3 regions of the Paenibacillus sp. JT22N12 genome follow, and region 1 is predicted to be linked to each of the others. Evidence: riboswitches for the same ligand, from Rfam matches in the RefSeq annotation. Region 1 holds a riboswitch; each other region holds the start of a gene.
What was found. A riboswitch is a leader RNA that binds a small molecule or an ion and turns the genes downstream of it on or off. The one in region 1 is predicted to bind cyclic di-AMP.

Region 1 (4,439 bases):
TGGGGCCGGCAGGTACCCATCGCACAAATGGAGAAAAAAGGAGGTGAAGGCTTGCATGAACCATCATGTGAAGCAAGGCTGGCATCTGACGATGAAGCATTTTTACATCATTATTATGTTGTTCCTGTATGAGCTGCTGTGGGGCTTCTTCCTCTACCGTGCGGTTGAAGGAATTATGGTCCCGCTGCTGAAGCGTTACCCGGACAGCGCACCCTCGGACGGAGCTGTGGCGCTTTTCCTGACGGAGGCGCAGTTCCAGCTGCTCAAGACCGATCTCATTCGTCCCTATATCTGGCTCTTCGCAAGTCTGCTGCTCGGGCGCATGCTCCTGACCCCGTTCCTGAACGCCGGGCTGTTCCATTCCCTGCATCATGCCCAGGATGAGAACGGCACAAGATTTATCAAAGGAATCCGCACGGCGTGGAAGCCGATTGCACTGCTATACGGCATCGAAACGGCCTTGACGCTGGCTCCGGGCGTGTGGCTGCTGCCCAAAGCGCTTGATGCCCTGCTCAGCAGCGGCAGTCTGGCGGACATCGCCAACAAGATCGGGCCCTGGGCCGGCGGTTGGCTGGTGTGGGCGGCACTGCTCCACCTGCTCTTCCTCGCCATGCAGTTCGGCGTTGTGTCCGGAAACGGCGCGCTTCGCTCATTCTGGGGCGGGGTGCGGCATCTTATTCCGCTGGCCGGCATCTCGCTGCTAATGTGGGCCATTGGAATGGCGCTCAGTCTGACTATGGCCTCGGCCTCCATGCTCTGGGCCGGATTGATTGCACTCATTTTGCACCAAAGCTATCATCTGATTCGTACGGTTATGAAGGTTTGGACGGTAGCCTCGCAATATGAAGTATGGCATTCCAAGCAGACCTGACCACCGCTCTTATTAGTGAAACAGTAAGCAGGCAGAAGTCGGTTCAGCTGCCGGCAAGAATCTATAATATCAAAGAGGGATCAGCCGTTATGATGCGGTTGGTCCCTCTTTGTTTTGAAAATATGACATCTGAAAGGCGAATTAGAGAAACAGGCGCAGTCAGATATTGTCGATAATGCGGGTGAAACCGGAAGCGTTCATCTCCCTGCCTGGACTTGAGACTCAAGTTTAGACCACAAAAAAAAGGCTCCTGCAAATGCCGGAAGGACCTTTCGCATTTTTTGCAATAAGATAACGAGACGAGTTGTCAAAAAGTTTCACTCTAATAATTCTAATTTGTGAACAAATTGTGAATTTGGAAGGAGATTCGCTAAAAAAACAGAATTAGTATGCCAGCATGAAAAAATTGCCGAATTCTCTTGGATGAGAAGCGGGGGAACCATCTTGGGTGAATTGATCCCGACATTCGCTGCAACGAATGTCAGAGGGTATCATAGGGAGCCTTCAACCGAACCCCACAGCTAACCTCGCAGGCAACCGGAAGGGGTCACATTTTTTGAAAAAAGTTTCTGCACTACTCATCGGTCTAGCATTGGTACTCTTATTCCAAGTTGGGAGCGCACTAGCAGACTCCAAAATGGACGGCGTTATCAGTGATGTGATCGGCACTCCTTACCGCACGGCAGGGACGACTAACAAAGGATTTGACTGCTCCGGATTTACGATGTACGTGTTTGACAAACTCGGCGTCTCGATCTCGCATTCATCCTCCGCTCAGTCCAAGCTGGGCAAGAAAGTAGTCAAGGACGACTTGATTGCTGGTGATCTCGTATTCTTTAATACGAATGGTCGCGGCATTTCGCACGTCGGCATTTATGTTGGAGACGGCAAGTTTGCTCATTCCTCCTCCAGCAAGGGCGTTACCATTAGCAGCCTCAGTGACTCTTACTACGTTAAACGCTATGTTACTGCCCGCCGCGTAATGAGCCCTGAGACATTCGAGAAATACGCTGACGAACCTTCTGATGAATTGGTTGACAGCGAAGACGCTGGTTGATCAGTGTCGATAAGCATTCGCTAACGAATGCTGATGCATAGCCGCAGCTGCTTGTCCGATTGGACAAGCAGCTGCGGTTTTTGCTTTTTCATTTGGGTGTATGAAATAAGAAGCGGCACCTATATATACCCCGTATGTTCCGGTATTCAAACAGTCCAGCGCATGCTGGATGCCATCAAAATGGACCCTATAGACCCGGGCGAAGTGCGGAGGGTGCCGGCGAATCTCGCAATCAGAGGGAAAATGGGTATAATATAACCACAATCCCAACCTTGATGTATGAATGAAAGGAGCTGTTAGGTGATGACAGAGCTTTCCCCTGCGCTGCAGGTGTTTCATCCGACTCTTGCGGGGTGGTTCCGGCAGGCCTTCGGCGAGCCGACCGATATTCAGCTGGACGCGTGGGCTTCAATCATGGAAAATCGTCATACGCTCATCGCAGCACCGACCGGCTCCGGTAAAACACTTGCGGCGCTGCTGCCCTGCCTGAACGGAATCGCAGTGGGCAAAATCGCCGCCACGGCCCCGGGCAGCAGCTGGAAGCCAGGTGTACGCACACTCTATATTACGCCCTTGAAGGCGCTTAATAACGATATTCAGTACCATATCATCGGCTTCATGGAAGCTATTGAACGTTTCCATGAAGAGCATCAAAGGGCGGAGACCCTTGCTTGGCCGGGAGTACGCTCAGCCGTGCGGACCGGGGATACGTCCTCAAGCGAGCGCGCCAGAATGGTGCGCAATCCGCCGGATGTGCTGGTTACCACCCCTGAATCGTTCTACCTCCTGCTTACCTCCGAGAAAGGACGCGGCATGCTGCAGACGGTGGAAACGGTCATTGTGGATGAAATCCACGGGCTGGCTGGAGACAAGCGGGGAGCTCATTTATCCCTGTCGTTGGAGCGGCTCAGTGCGTTATGCCTGAAGCCGGTGCAGCGCATCGGAGTCTCGGCGACACAAAAGCCGCTTGAACGCGTTGCCCGCTTCCTCGGAGGCTGGGAGCAGCGGGCCGATGCGGCGGCCGGCCATCCAGCTGCGGACGCGCCGCGGGCGGCCGGCGGCCGGGAGGAAGCCGTCAGCCCGCAGAAAGCGGATACGAGCTCCGGGCACAAGGCGGGCGGGCTTCCTCTCTCCTCAGCAACACCGGATTCCGTACAAAATAGCGGCTCCATGCCACCTGCAGCCGGAGTGGGTGCAGAGACCGGGCAGCACCCGCACCCGCTTGGCTACAGTCAGCGGCCTGTTACGGTCGTCCTGAGCCGAATGTCAAAGTCCATTGAGGTTCGGGTTACGATGCCCGATCTCAGCAAGCCGGCCAAGACTCGCGAAGCCGTCTGGCTGCCGATCGTTGACCGGGTGTTCCAGTTAATGAACGACGCCCGGTCTGTGCTGATCTTCGTCAACAGCCGCCGGCTGTGCGAGCGGCTTGTGCTCCGGCTCAACGAGCATGCCGGCTATGAAATGGCGCGCGCCCATCACGGCAGCCTCGCTCGCGAGCGCAGGCTAACGATCGAGGACATGCTCAAGGCAGGCGAGCTGCGCTGCCTCGTGGCCACCTCGTCACTGGAGCTCGGCATCGATGTCGGACATGTCGAGCTGGTCATTCAGATCGATTCCCCGAAGCAGGCCGCAGCCGGCATTCAGCGGATCGGGCGCGCCGGGCATGCCGTGGGCGATGTGAGCCGCGGCTTCATCCTGGCCCGCGGCCGCAGCGAGCTGCCGGAATCCGCCGTGCTCTGCCGCGATATCACACGCCGTGATATCGAGGAGATCGTACTGCCGCAGGAGCCGCTTGATGTGCTTTCCCAGCAGATTACAGCGATGGTCGCGGCGGAGGATCTGGAGGTTAGCCGCCTCCACGCGCTTATTTCGCGGAGCGAATGCTACCGCGAGTTTCCAATGGGGCGCCTGGAGGCTTCGCTGAAGGTGCTGGCCGGCTTTTATCCCTTCGCCAAGCCGCTTATGGATTGGGACCGCAGCCGCGGCCTGCTCAGCAAGCGGGCGAATACCGCCATGGCCGCGATCACCGGAGCGGGCACGATTCCGCAAAGCTCCGCGTATCCGGTTCACCACGCGGATAGCCGCGTCCATCTGGGCGAGCTGGACGAGGAATATATCCACGAGAGCCGTGTTGGAGATGTGTTTCAGCTCGGCACGTCCTCGTGGATGATCAGCTCCATCCAGAACGACCGGGTTTATGTGAGGGAAGCGCCGAACCGCTTCAGTGAAATTCCCTTCTGGCGTGCGGAATCCGGGGGACGGGGCTATGAGCTCGGCGTAAAGCTGGGACAATTCATGGGCGAGCTGGAGGCCCGCATGCATTGGGGGGAAGAGGACACCGGCGTGCAGCCCGTTTCTTTGCCGGGAAATTCCGGCGGGGGCGGGACGGATCAGCCCCTGCCGGATGAATCGGAAATCGCGGCCATCCTCTGGCTGGACACGGAGTACGGACTAGATGCAAATGCTGCGACAGAGCTCATCGGATTTGCCAAATCCCAGCACCGGGCGCTG
Region 2 (4,439 bases), on a different contig from region 1:
AGCAAAGCAGGCTTATCTTCACTGCAATCCGATGCTCTGCTGACTAAAGTGGCGACTGCCAAAGCGAAAGACATGTATGACAACAATTATTTTGATCACAACTCGCCAACCTATGGTTCCCCGTTTGATATGATGAAACAATTTGGCGTATCTTATAACTATGCGGGTGAAAACATTGCCAAAGGCCAACGTACACCTCAGGAAGTTATGACTGCATGGATGAACAGCCCAGGCCACAAAGCCAACATTCTGGGTGCGAATTACAAAAAAATCGGCGTTGCTTATTACAATGGCGAATGGGTGCAAGAATTTACTTCCTAAAATAACCTATGATGGAAAGGCGGCCAATGCTGGCCGCTTTTTTTGTTGCATACAGAATTCAAGCTCCTGATGATGGCTTCCTCAAGCTTCTCTTATGAGCGACCCAACCAACCACACAGGTTCCGTTTTCAACCCTTCGTTTGACTTGACGCGGAATTAACCGGCGGTTATTATGTAACCAATGGTTATTTAAAACTCCAAACAACGAAACAAGAGGTGTCAAAGTCATGACGACAAGACGAAAAATGCTGACTGAGGAAATGAAGCAGGCTATCCGTCATTCCGCTGCTCGGCTATTTGCAGAGAAAGGCTATCCGTCGGTAACGATGCGCGAGATAGCCAAGGAGGCAGGCTGCTCGCATACCGCGATCTATTTGTATTTCAAGAATAAAGAGGATCTGCTGCAGCAGATCGCTATCCCGCCGCTTGCGGAGATGGAAGGCCGGATGCTGGAGAGGCTGGGAGACGCGAACGCAGCCCCGCTGGACAAATTGATTGGCGCCTGCCAGGAATATGCTGTGTTTTGCCTGAGCAACGGCAGCTTCTTCAATGTTCTGACCACATCGGGAAGCGGCAGGGTGGATGAGCCGGAGCCCGAGCTCGAAGTGAATCAGATCCGCAACCGTATATTCGGCCATCTGATTAAGGCGCTGGACAATGTGGTGGATGACAAGGGTTCTGCTGCCGACGCTGAAGCGGCGCTCAATCGTGCGCGCATTTTATTTTATTACATGCAGGGATTCGTCCACACCTATAATGGCAGTCTGGAATCCATCGATTCACTTTTGGAGAGGACGCTCCCCATTTACAATCAAGGAGTAAGAACATTGGTGGCAGGTATGAAGGCCTAATATCGATGAAAAAACAAGAGACCGGCATTAAAACGCCTTTGTAAATAAGTCCTTTGACATGGAGGGAAATGATAAAATGTTAGCGAATTGATAAGGATACTTCTTTTGAACCTGTCGGGGGATGAGCTTTATGAAGGATCAACAATCTCAATACGAGTCATTTATTTCCACTCATCTGCATCAATTGGTTGATCAGTCGCGGATAGGCGTCTTTCTTTTTCATGAAGATCAAATTTCGTATGTCAATCCGTGTCTGGCGGAGATGTTCGGATACTCCCGTGAGGAAATTATCGGTATGCAGCCCAAGGATCTGGTCTTCGAGGAAGACCGGGCATTTTTCAAAGACAAGATCAGCCGTCGGTTGAGAGGGGAAGGCAGGGGCGCCCGCAATTGGCTCAGAGGGCTCAGGAAGGACGGAAGTCTGTTCTACTATGAAGCCAAGGGATTACTGGTCGAGTATGATGGCCGCCCCGCACTGGTTGGTACGCTGACGGATGTCACCAGTACGATAAAAGCAGATGAAATTTTACGCGAGCATGAACTCAGGTATCAGCGCCTGATCAAATACTTGCCTGAACCCATCGTCGTTCATGACGGGGAAACGATTTTATATACGAATAATGCCGGCCTCCTCCTTTTTGGCGCCACCAGGGTTGAGGAATTATTTACCGTTACCTATATGGATTTGATTCATGCCGATTACCGGCAAATGACGAGCGAACGCATGAGCTTGCTGCTGGCCTCGGATGAACCTTTGGACTTTATGAAATCCAAAATCGTCAGCCTTGATGGAAGGATCATCGATGTAGAGGTTTCCGGCATCCGGATTCATAATTTTCAGGGACGCCCCTTTGTTGTGCAAAGCGTGTTTCGTGATTTGACGGAGCGCAAAAGAGAGGAAGAAGCGATTATCCGGTCAGAGAAGCTGTCGGTAGCAGGTCAGATGGCGGCGGGAATCGCTCACGAAATCCGAAACCCTTTAACCTCCTTAAAGGGTTTTACGCAGTTTCTAAAAACAAAGGTAAGCGACCATCATGAATATTTCAATATTATGCTTGCGGAGCTGGACCGGATCAATACAATCGTGCAGGAATTTATGGCGCTGGCCAAGCCCCAGGTCAAGCAGTTCAGCCAGCATAATCTGGCCTCCATATTGGAGAATGTGATTACGCTGCTGGAAACGCAGGCGATTATGAACAATGTCGAGATGAAAAAGGATTTTGCCGCGAAGATGCCGACGGTATATTGCGATGAGAATCAGCTCAAGCAGGTATTTATCAATTTGATGAAAAATGCCATAGAGGCGATGCCAAGCGGAGGAGATTTATCCATTACCCTGAAGGAGGGGGACGCGGGTATGCTCATTGTCCGCATTCAAGATCAAGGGGTGGGAATCCCCAAGGATAAGCTTGAGCGTCTAGGCAGCCCCTTCTACTCGACCAAAAGCTCCGGTACCGGGCTTGGACTCATGATTTGCTTGCGCATTATTGAAGCCCACCGCGGTACGCTGAAATTTGAAAGCGAGGAAAGCAGCGGTACAACCGTCACAGTTGAGCTGTCTGCCTTTGAATGGGAGACAGAGGGATAAACGAATGGCGTTCATCCCGTTATTGTTCGCGGCTGGACCTATTTACCAGTGTATTTGGGGGATAGAATTATGGTATCCTTTAACGCGAGCCGAAACTTATCGTACGGGGGATCTTTATGAGGCAGCAAACAGATGCTTTCAGCAAGCAATAATCTGTTTCCTGCCTCGCGGAATATTATCCGAGCCAGTCGAAATGGCAGGGTGAAAATCCGCTGGGGGTGAATCGCTTTGGAGCGGGCATATCCGCTTTGGCGTAGGGTTGAACTCCTCAATCCGAATCCGACAACTAACCTCGCAGGCCGCATGCACAAACAGGCATACTTAACCAATCGGAAGAGAGGCTGCCTTGTTTGAGCGATGACGGAGTTTGAAGACAGTTCTGTATCAGAACATGCCTATAAACCCGTAAATAAAAGGAGGACATTTGTTTTGGTAAATGCAAAATGGAAAAAAGGCGCGGCAGCAGCTGTACTTGGATTGGCAATTCTTGCCCATGCAGGGGCGGCAAACGCTGCAGCGGTTTACAAGGCAAAACACAATGATACCTTCTGGACGTTGTCCAAGCAATTCGGTGTGCAGCTTGATCAGCTGGTGAAAGCGAATCCAGGCGTGGACCCGTCCAATATTTATGCGGGCTTGTCCATTACAGTGCCGGGATCGGCAGCGAAAAAAACGGCAGCAGCTCCGAAAACCGCGGCGGTCAAGGCGATTAAAATGGAATCCACGGCCAAAGCGCTGCCGAAAAATACCGTGACAGTCAACGGACTGGCCTACAACTATACAGATGTTGTACAAGCCAAAGCAAGCGCCTATACAGCTGATGAATCCGAGAACGGCTGGGGCCCGGTTGACTATTACGGCAACCCGCTCAAGCTGGGTACGATCGCAGTTGATCCCAACCGTATTCCGATGGGAAGCAAGGTGTATATCACCGGTTACGATCATGACGGTTTGCCTGTTGGCGGCATGATGGCCGTAGCGACAGATATGGGGAGCGGGATCAAAGGGGATCGCATTGATATCTTCGTACCGCAATCGCAGGAAAAAGCCCAGAAGTTCGGGTTTCAATATGTAAAGGTTTTTGTTCTTGGCAAATCATAATACTTCAATATAATCGATCATAAATGAGCGGCGCCCCATTGCAGGGGCGCCGCTTGGTGGTTTCAGGGCTTTACGCTTCGTGCAGCCGGCTCTCCAAGCAGCTCGGGGAGCGTAACCATTTGATAGCCTTTGCTGCGGAGCAGCTTGATCAGTTTGGGCAGCGCCTCTAATGTTCCCGATAGATCCTGACCGATGCCTCCGCCTGCATGCTGAAGAATAATGGAGCCGGGCTGCAGGGTTTTCTTGATGTTAAACAATATCGTACTGCTGTCGATGCCCCGCCAGTCGACAGAGTCGACATCCCAGTTGACGGCAATATAACCGTTTTGCTTCATCCACTCAATTTGCCCGGGCAGTACTTCCCCATAGGGCGGTCTGATTAATCTGGGACTATATCCGGCGAGCGGACGCAATATGGCGTCAGTATTGCGGATCTGCTGCTGGAAGGCAAACAGGGAAATACGCGAGAATACCGCATGGTTATAGGAATGGTTGCCGATTACATGCCCTTCCCTGCCAATGCGCCTGACTATGGACGGATAAGAAGCGGCGCGCGATCCGACTACAAAAAAAGTCGC
Region 3 (4,439 bases), on a different contig from region 1:
TTTGGCTCTGGGATTAAGATCCTGCAGGGATACACCGTTAAGACATTTTGGCACCGCCAGCTCGGCAATTGTGTAATCCTTTGATAATTCAATATAATCAAGCAGATTGGGCGACACCAGCTGATGCGCGACACGAATGCCCATATCCCGCTCCGGATAGACTACGCGGTCCACCCCGATTTTCTCCAGCACCCGACCATGCAGCTCGCTCATCGCCTTGGCCACGACCTTCTTCACGCCCAGGTCCTTAAGCAAAATAGTCGTCAGAATGCTCGCTTGAATATCATCGCCGATAGCGACAACACCACAGTCAAAATTGCGTACGCCAAGCGACCGCAGCACTTCCTCGTCCGTTGATTCCGCCACGACGGTATGCGTCAGATGCTGACTCATATCCTGAACGGCTTCCTCGTCCTTATCAATGCCGAGCACTTCATATCCAAGCTCCACTAATTCCCTGGCCAAACTTGAACCGAAGCGGCCAAGTCCGATAATGACGAACTGATGATTCTTCATCGTGTAATAATTTCCCCTATCCAATAATAATTTTGCCTTCCGGATGACGATATAATTCTTTCTCCGCACGCGGCCCAAGCGCATAGGCAAGTGTCAGAGGACCCAGCCTGCCGGCAAACATGGTCAAGCAGATAATAATCTTGCCAATCGTGGTGAGCTCCGGTGTAATGCCAAGCGTCAAGCCTACCGTACCGAAGGCTGATGTCGTCTCGAACAGGATTTTCAAGAAGGCCTGATCCTCAGTCGTGGACAGCACCATGGTGACGACAATGACAAGAGAAAGCGATAACAAAGTAATGGTCAATGCTTTGAAAATGCGCTCACGGGCAAGACGGTAGCGAAACAGCACAATATCTTCCCTGCCCCGGATCATGGCAATAACCGCACCGATTAGAGTCGTGAAGGTTGTGGTCTTGATTCCGCCCCCTGTAGAACCCGGCGAAGCGCCGATGAACATCAGGATAATGGTCAGGAACTGCGTGGCCTGCCTGAGCGAGGCAAGGTCAAGCGTATTGGCGCCTGCTGTACGCGGAGTAACCGACTGGAAGAAGGAGGCCAGTATTTTGCCGCCCCAATGAAGGGAACCGAGTGTCCTGGCATTGGTGAACTCGAATATAAAAACAACAACCGTTCCGAATACAATCAGAAAGCCGGTCATAGACAGTACTACTTTGGAATGAAGCGAAAGTTTCTTATTATTGCGATATTCAACGAGATCCGAGATAACAATAAAACCGATCCCGCCTGTTATGATCAGCAGCATCGTCACGATATTGACCAAAGGATCATCAACATACTCCGTAAGGCTAACATACGGAACCCCGAACTGGCCGAATAAATCGATGCCCGCATTATTAAAGAATGAAATCGCGTGAAAAATGCCAAAATAAACTGCCTTGCCAAGCGGCATGTCAAACGACCAGCGGATGGCAAAAAGGACAGCGCCGACCAGCTCAATGGTCAACGAGTACAAAATCACTTTGCGTATGAGACGCACAATGCCTTCCATGCTGGTCTGGTTCATCGCCTCCTGCAGAATGAGCCGCTCCTTCAGCGATATACGCTTGCGTAGAACAAGAGCGAACAAAGTGGCCATGGTCATAAAGCCGAGACCGCCAAGCTGAATCAGCATCATAATAATGATTTGGCCGGGAACCGAATAGTGGCTGCCTGTATCCACAGTCACGAGGCCCGTCACACACGTTGCCGTAGTTGCTGTAAATACCGCGTCGATAAATGGCGTCGGCAAGCCCTCCCGCGAGGCGAAGGGCATGGAAAGCAGCAAGCCTCCAAGCAAAATAATGAACGCAAAGCCCGTTACCAATATACGGGGCGGCGACCATCTGTAAACATTGAAAAAAGATAGCATCGTAGGATTTGTCCCACCCCTCCTGGCTGATTTGCGCGCACAAAAAAAGCACTGGGAGCCCAAGTGCCAATGCGTTTGAGTCCTGTTCCACGAAGCCTGCGAGGTTAGCTGACGGATTCGGGCTTGAACAGCTGCCCTATTCACAAGCAGTTCAAAATTACGCTGCTTGTTGAAATTCACCCCGTGCTGTCCTTTAATGAAATCGCATAAGCTTAAGCGACCCGTTCAAGACAGCTGTATGGTTCCCCCGTTTTCATTTCGAAATTCGGCTTTTCATATGCAATTGATACACATTATAGTTGCATTGTTCTGGAAAAAACAAACGACAATTAAGGAGGAAAGCAACCGTTTTCAGGCAAAAAAGACGACCCTCGGGTCCAAATCGGCACATCCTGTTCATTATTGTCCATTTAACTCGACCACAAAACGTATTTGCGAGCATTCGCATGGATATTACCGAGACAACTATGATAAGGTAGATGTATGCGGTTTACTGCTTGTATATTGAGATTAGAGGTGCAAACATGAATGATTATCAGCTGCGGCCCAACTGGAAATTCTATGCATGGTTAGGCGTTATTGGCATTGTTATTTATTTGCTCGTACAAGTTGTACCGCAAACCTCTGAGTCTTTTTTTGACTCGGGCAGCAAGAAGGTAATCGCCAAAAGCAAAGCCGAGCAGATTGCTGAGGATTTTGCCCTGCAGCAATTCAAGCAGCTGCCGGAGAGCATTCATGCGGTCCACCAATCCGATTCGATGCTTTACGGTTATCTGTCCAAGGAGAAGCAGACCGACACCTATGACAAAAAGTATGACAGCCGCTTCCCCACCGACACTTTCCAGGTCACGGCGGCGATGCCTGACGGCAGCCAGATTTTTATTTATGTGCATATGCAGGAAGCCAAGGTCGTCGGCTGGAACCAATACAAGGAGATCCATACCACTATACCGCAAGCAACCCAGATAAGCGACGCTGCCATGAAATATGCCGTCTCCCAAGGATTTAAAGCGAATGAACTAAGCGTGACCAAGGCAGACCCGGAAACAGGCAGGATCTCGTACAAGGTTAACGGCTATACGATCGGAGAATCGCAGCTGATGCTTGCGATGAGAACAGAGAGAACAAGTGATGGAGCGCTCATCATTGCCGAATACAAGCCCGGCTTCACGGTTCCGGCCAGTTATTCGAGCTATGTCCAGGCCCAGCAGAAGCTTGCTTCTTTCCTGTCCCTGCTCGGCAGCATTCTGCTTTCCTTTGTCCTGTTCGTCATTGCAATCGTCTATGCCGCGCTTTACCGCAAGCATTCCTCGTTTACACGCGGTATTGTACTGACTCTGCTGTTCCTCGTTATGTACTTGGCGAATGACTTCAATCTCATGGACGGTCTGCTGGCGAGCGCCGGCGAGGACCCTAATGCGATGGCCTACGCGGCCATTAATGTCGGCATTACCTGTGTCGTCACGATTGTGATGGGCATTGCCGTTTATTTCTCCCTTGTCGGCGGCGACGCCCTGTGGAACTCAATGGGCAAACGTATGTGGCCGCGAATGGGCGAGGAGGGTTATGGCGATCATGTATGGCGCAGCATGTGGCTCGGTTATCTGATTGCTTTCCTGCTGCTGGGACTGCAGACCGTCATCTTCATCGTGCTGGTGAATGTTACCGGCGCATGGTCAACCTCGGATGTCACGCAGTCTCCATACAACCTGGGCATTTTGTGGATCTTCCCCATGCTGGCCTGGTGCGCCGCCATTTCGGAGGAGGCTTTGTACCGTTTTTTCGGAATCGGCCTTTTCAAAAAATGGTTCAACAATACATTCGTCGCTTCGCTTATTCCCACTATCATATGGGCACTTGGCCATGTTACATATCCGATTTTCCCTTCCACCACACGGCTGCTTGAATTGACCGTTATCGGGCTCATCTTCAGCTTCATGTTTCTGCGGTACGGTTTTCTCACGGTCGTATTCGCCCATGCCGTATTCGACAGCATCATGATGGCCATTTCCCTGATCTTCACGGGAACGCCGGGCAATATCATCATGGGCATCGTCTACATCCTGCTGCCTATTCCCATTGCATGGGGACTACGTTACCTGCATGACAAGAAAAAAAGGACGAGACCGCTTATTGCGGCTCCTCCCTCAACGCTTCAATGATTTGTGCGGCGAGCTTCTCGCCGATGGACAGAGGCCGGAAATCTTCAATTCCGGCTTCTTTTATTTTTTTGATCGAGCCAAAATGCTTGAGCAGCAGCTTGCGCCGTTTCTCCCCGATCCCGGGGATGGAGTCCAGCTTGGACGCGATCATGGACTTGCCGCGCTGCTCCCGGTGGAAGGATATGGCAAAACGGTGAACTTCGTCCTGAATGCGCTGCAGCAGATAAAACTCCTGGCTGTCGCGCGCAAGCGGCACAATCTCCGCAGGGTCCCCCATCATCAGCTGAGCCGTCTTATGCTTGACGTCCTTCACCAGGCCGCAGACCGGCACATACAGGCCAAGCTCGTTCTCCAGCACATCAAGCGCCGCCGATATCTGGCCTTTGCCGCCG

Region 2: it holds a riboswitch for cyclic di-AMP, as region 1 does, so the genes downstream of both, AC0YOA_RS05850 (3D domain-containing protein) here and AC0YOA_RS33430 (C40 family peptidase) in region 1, are expected to answer to the same signal.
Region 3: it holds a riboswitch for cyclic di-AMP, as region 1 does, so the genes downstream of both, AC0YOA_RS06290 (TrkH family potassium uptake protein) here and AC0YOA_RS33430 (C40 family peptidase) in region 1, are expected to answer to the same signal.

What each region holds. Positions count from the first base shown of each region.
Region 1 covers NZ_JBWDNU010000016.1:54,781-59,219, forward strand. Annotated here, with positions in the region: gene AC0YOA_RS33425 (hypothetical protein) at 56-871, shown strand; cyclic di-AMP (ydaO/yuaA leader) riboswitch at 1,269-1,422, shown strand; gene AC0YOA_RS33430 (C40 family peptidase) at 1,428-1,928, shown strand; gene AC0YOA_RS33435 (DEAD/DEAH box helicase) at 2,232-4,439, shown strand, end outside.
Region 2 covers NZ_JBWDNU010000002.1:49,666-54,104, forward strand. Annotated here, with positions in the region: gene AC0YOA_RS05835 (CAP domain-containing protein) at 1-321, shown strand, start outside; gene AC0YOA_RS05840 (TetR/AcrR family transcriptional regulator) at 549-1,172, shown strand; gene AC0YOA_RS05845 (PAS domain S-box protein) at 1,303-2,760, shown strand; cyclic di-AMP (ydaO/yuaA leader) riboswitch at 2,838-3,076, shown strand; gene AC0YOA_RS05850 (3D domain-containing protein) at 3,190-3,861, shown strand; gene AC0YOA_RS05855 (polysaccharide deacetylase family protein) at 3,924-4,439, opposite strand, start outside.
Region 3 covers NZ_JBWDNU010000002.1:140,342-144,780, reverse strand. Annotated here, with positions in the region: gene AC0YOA_RS06295 (potassium channel family protein) at 1-516, opposite strand, end outside; gene AC0YOA_RS06290 (TrkH family potassium uptake protein) at 533-1,885, opposite strand; cyclic di-AMP (ydaO/yuaA leader) riboswitch at 1,964-2,166, opposite strand; gene AC0YOA_RS06285 (CPBP family intramembrane glutamic endopeptidase) at 2,410-4,047, shown strand; gene uvrC (excinuclease ABC subunit UvrC) at 4,016-4,439, opposite strand, start outside.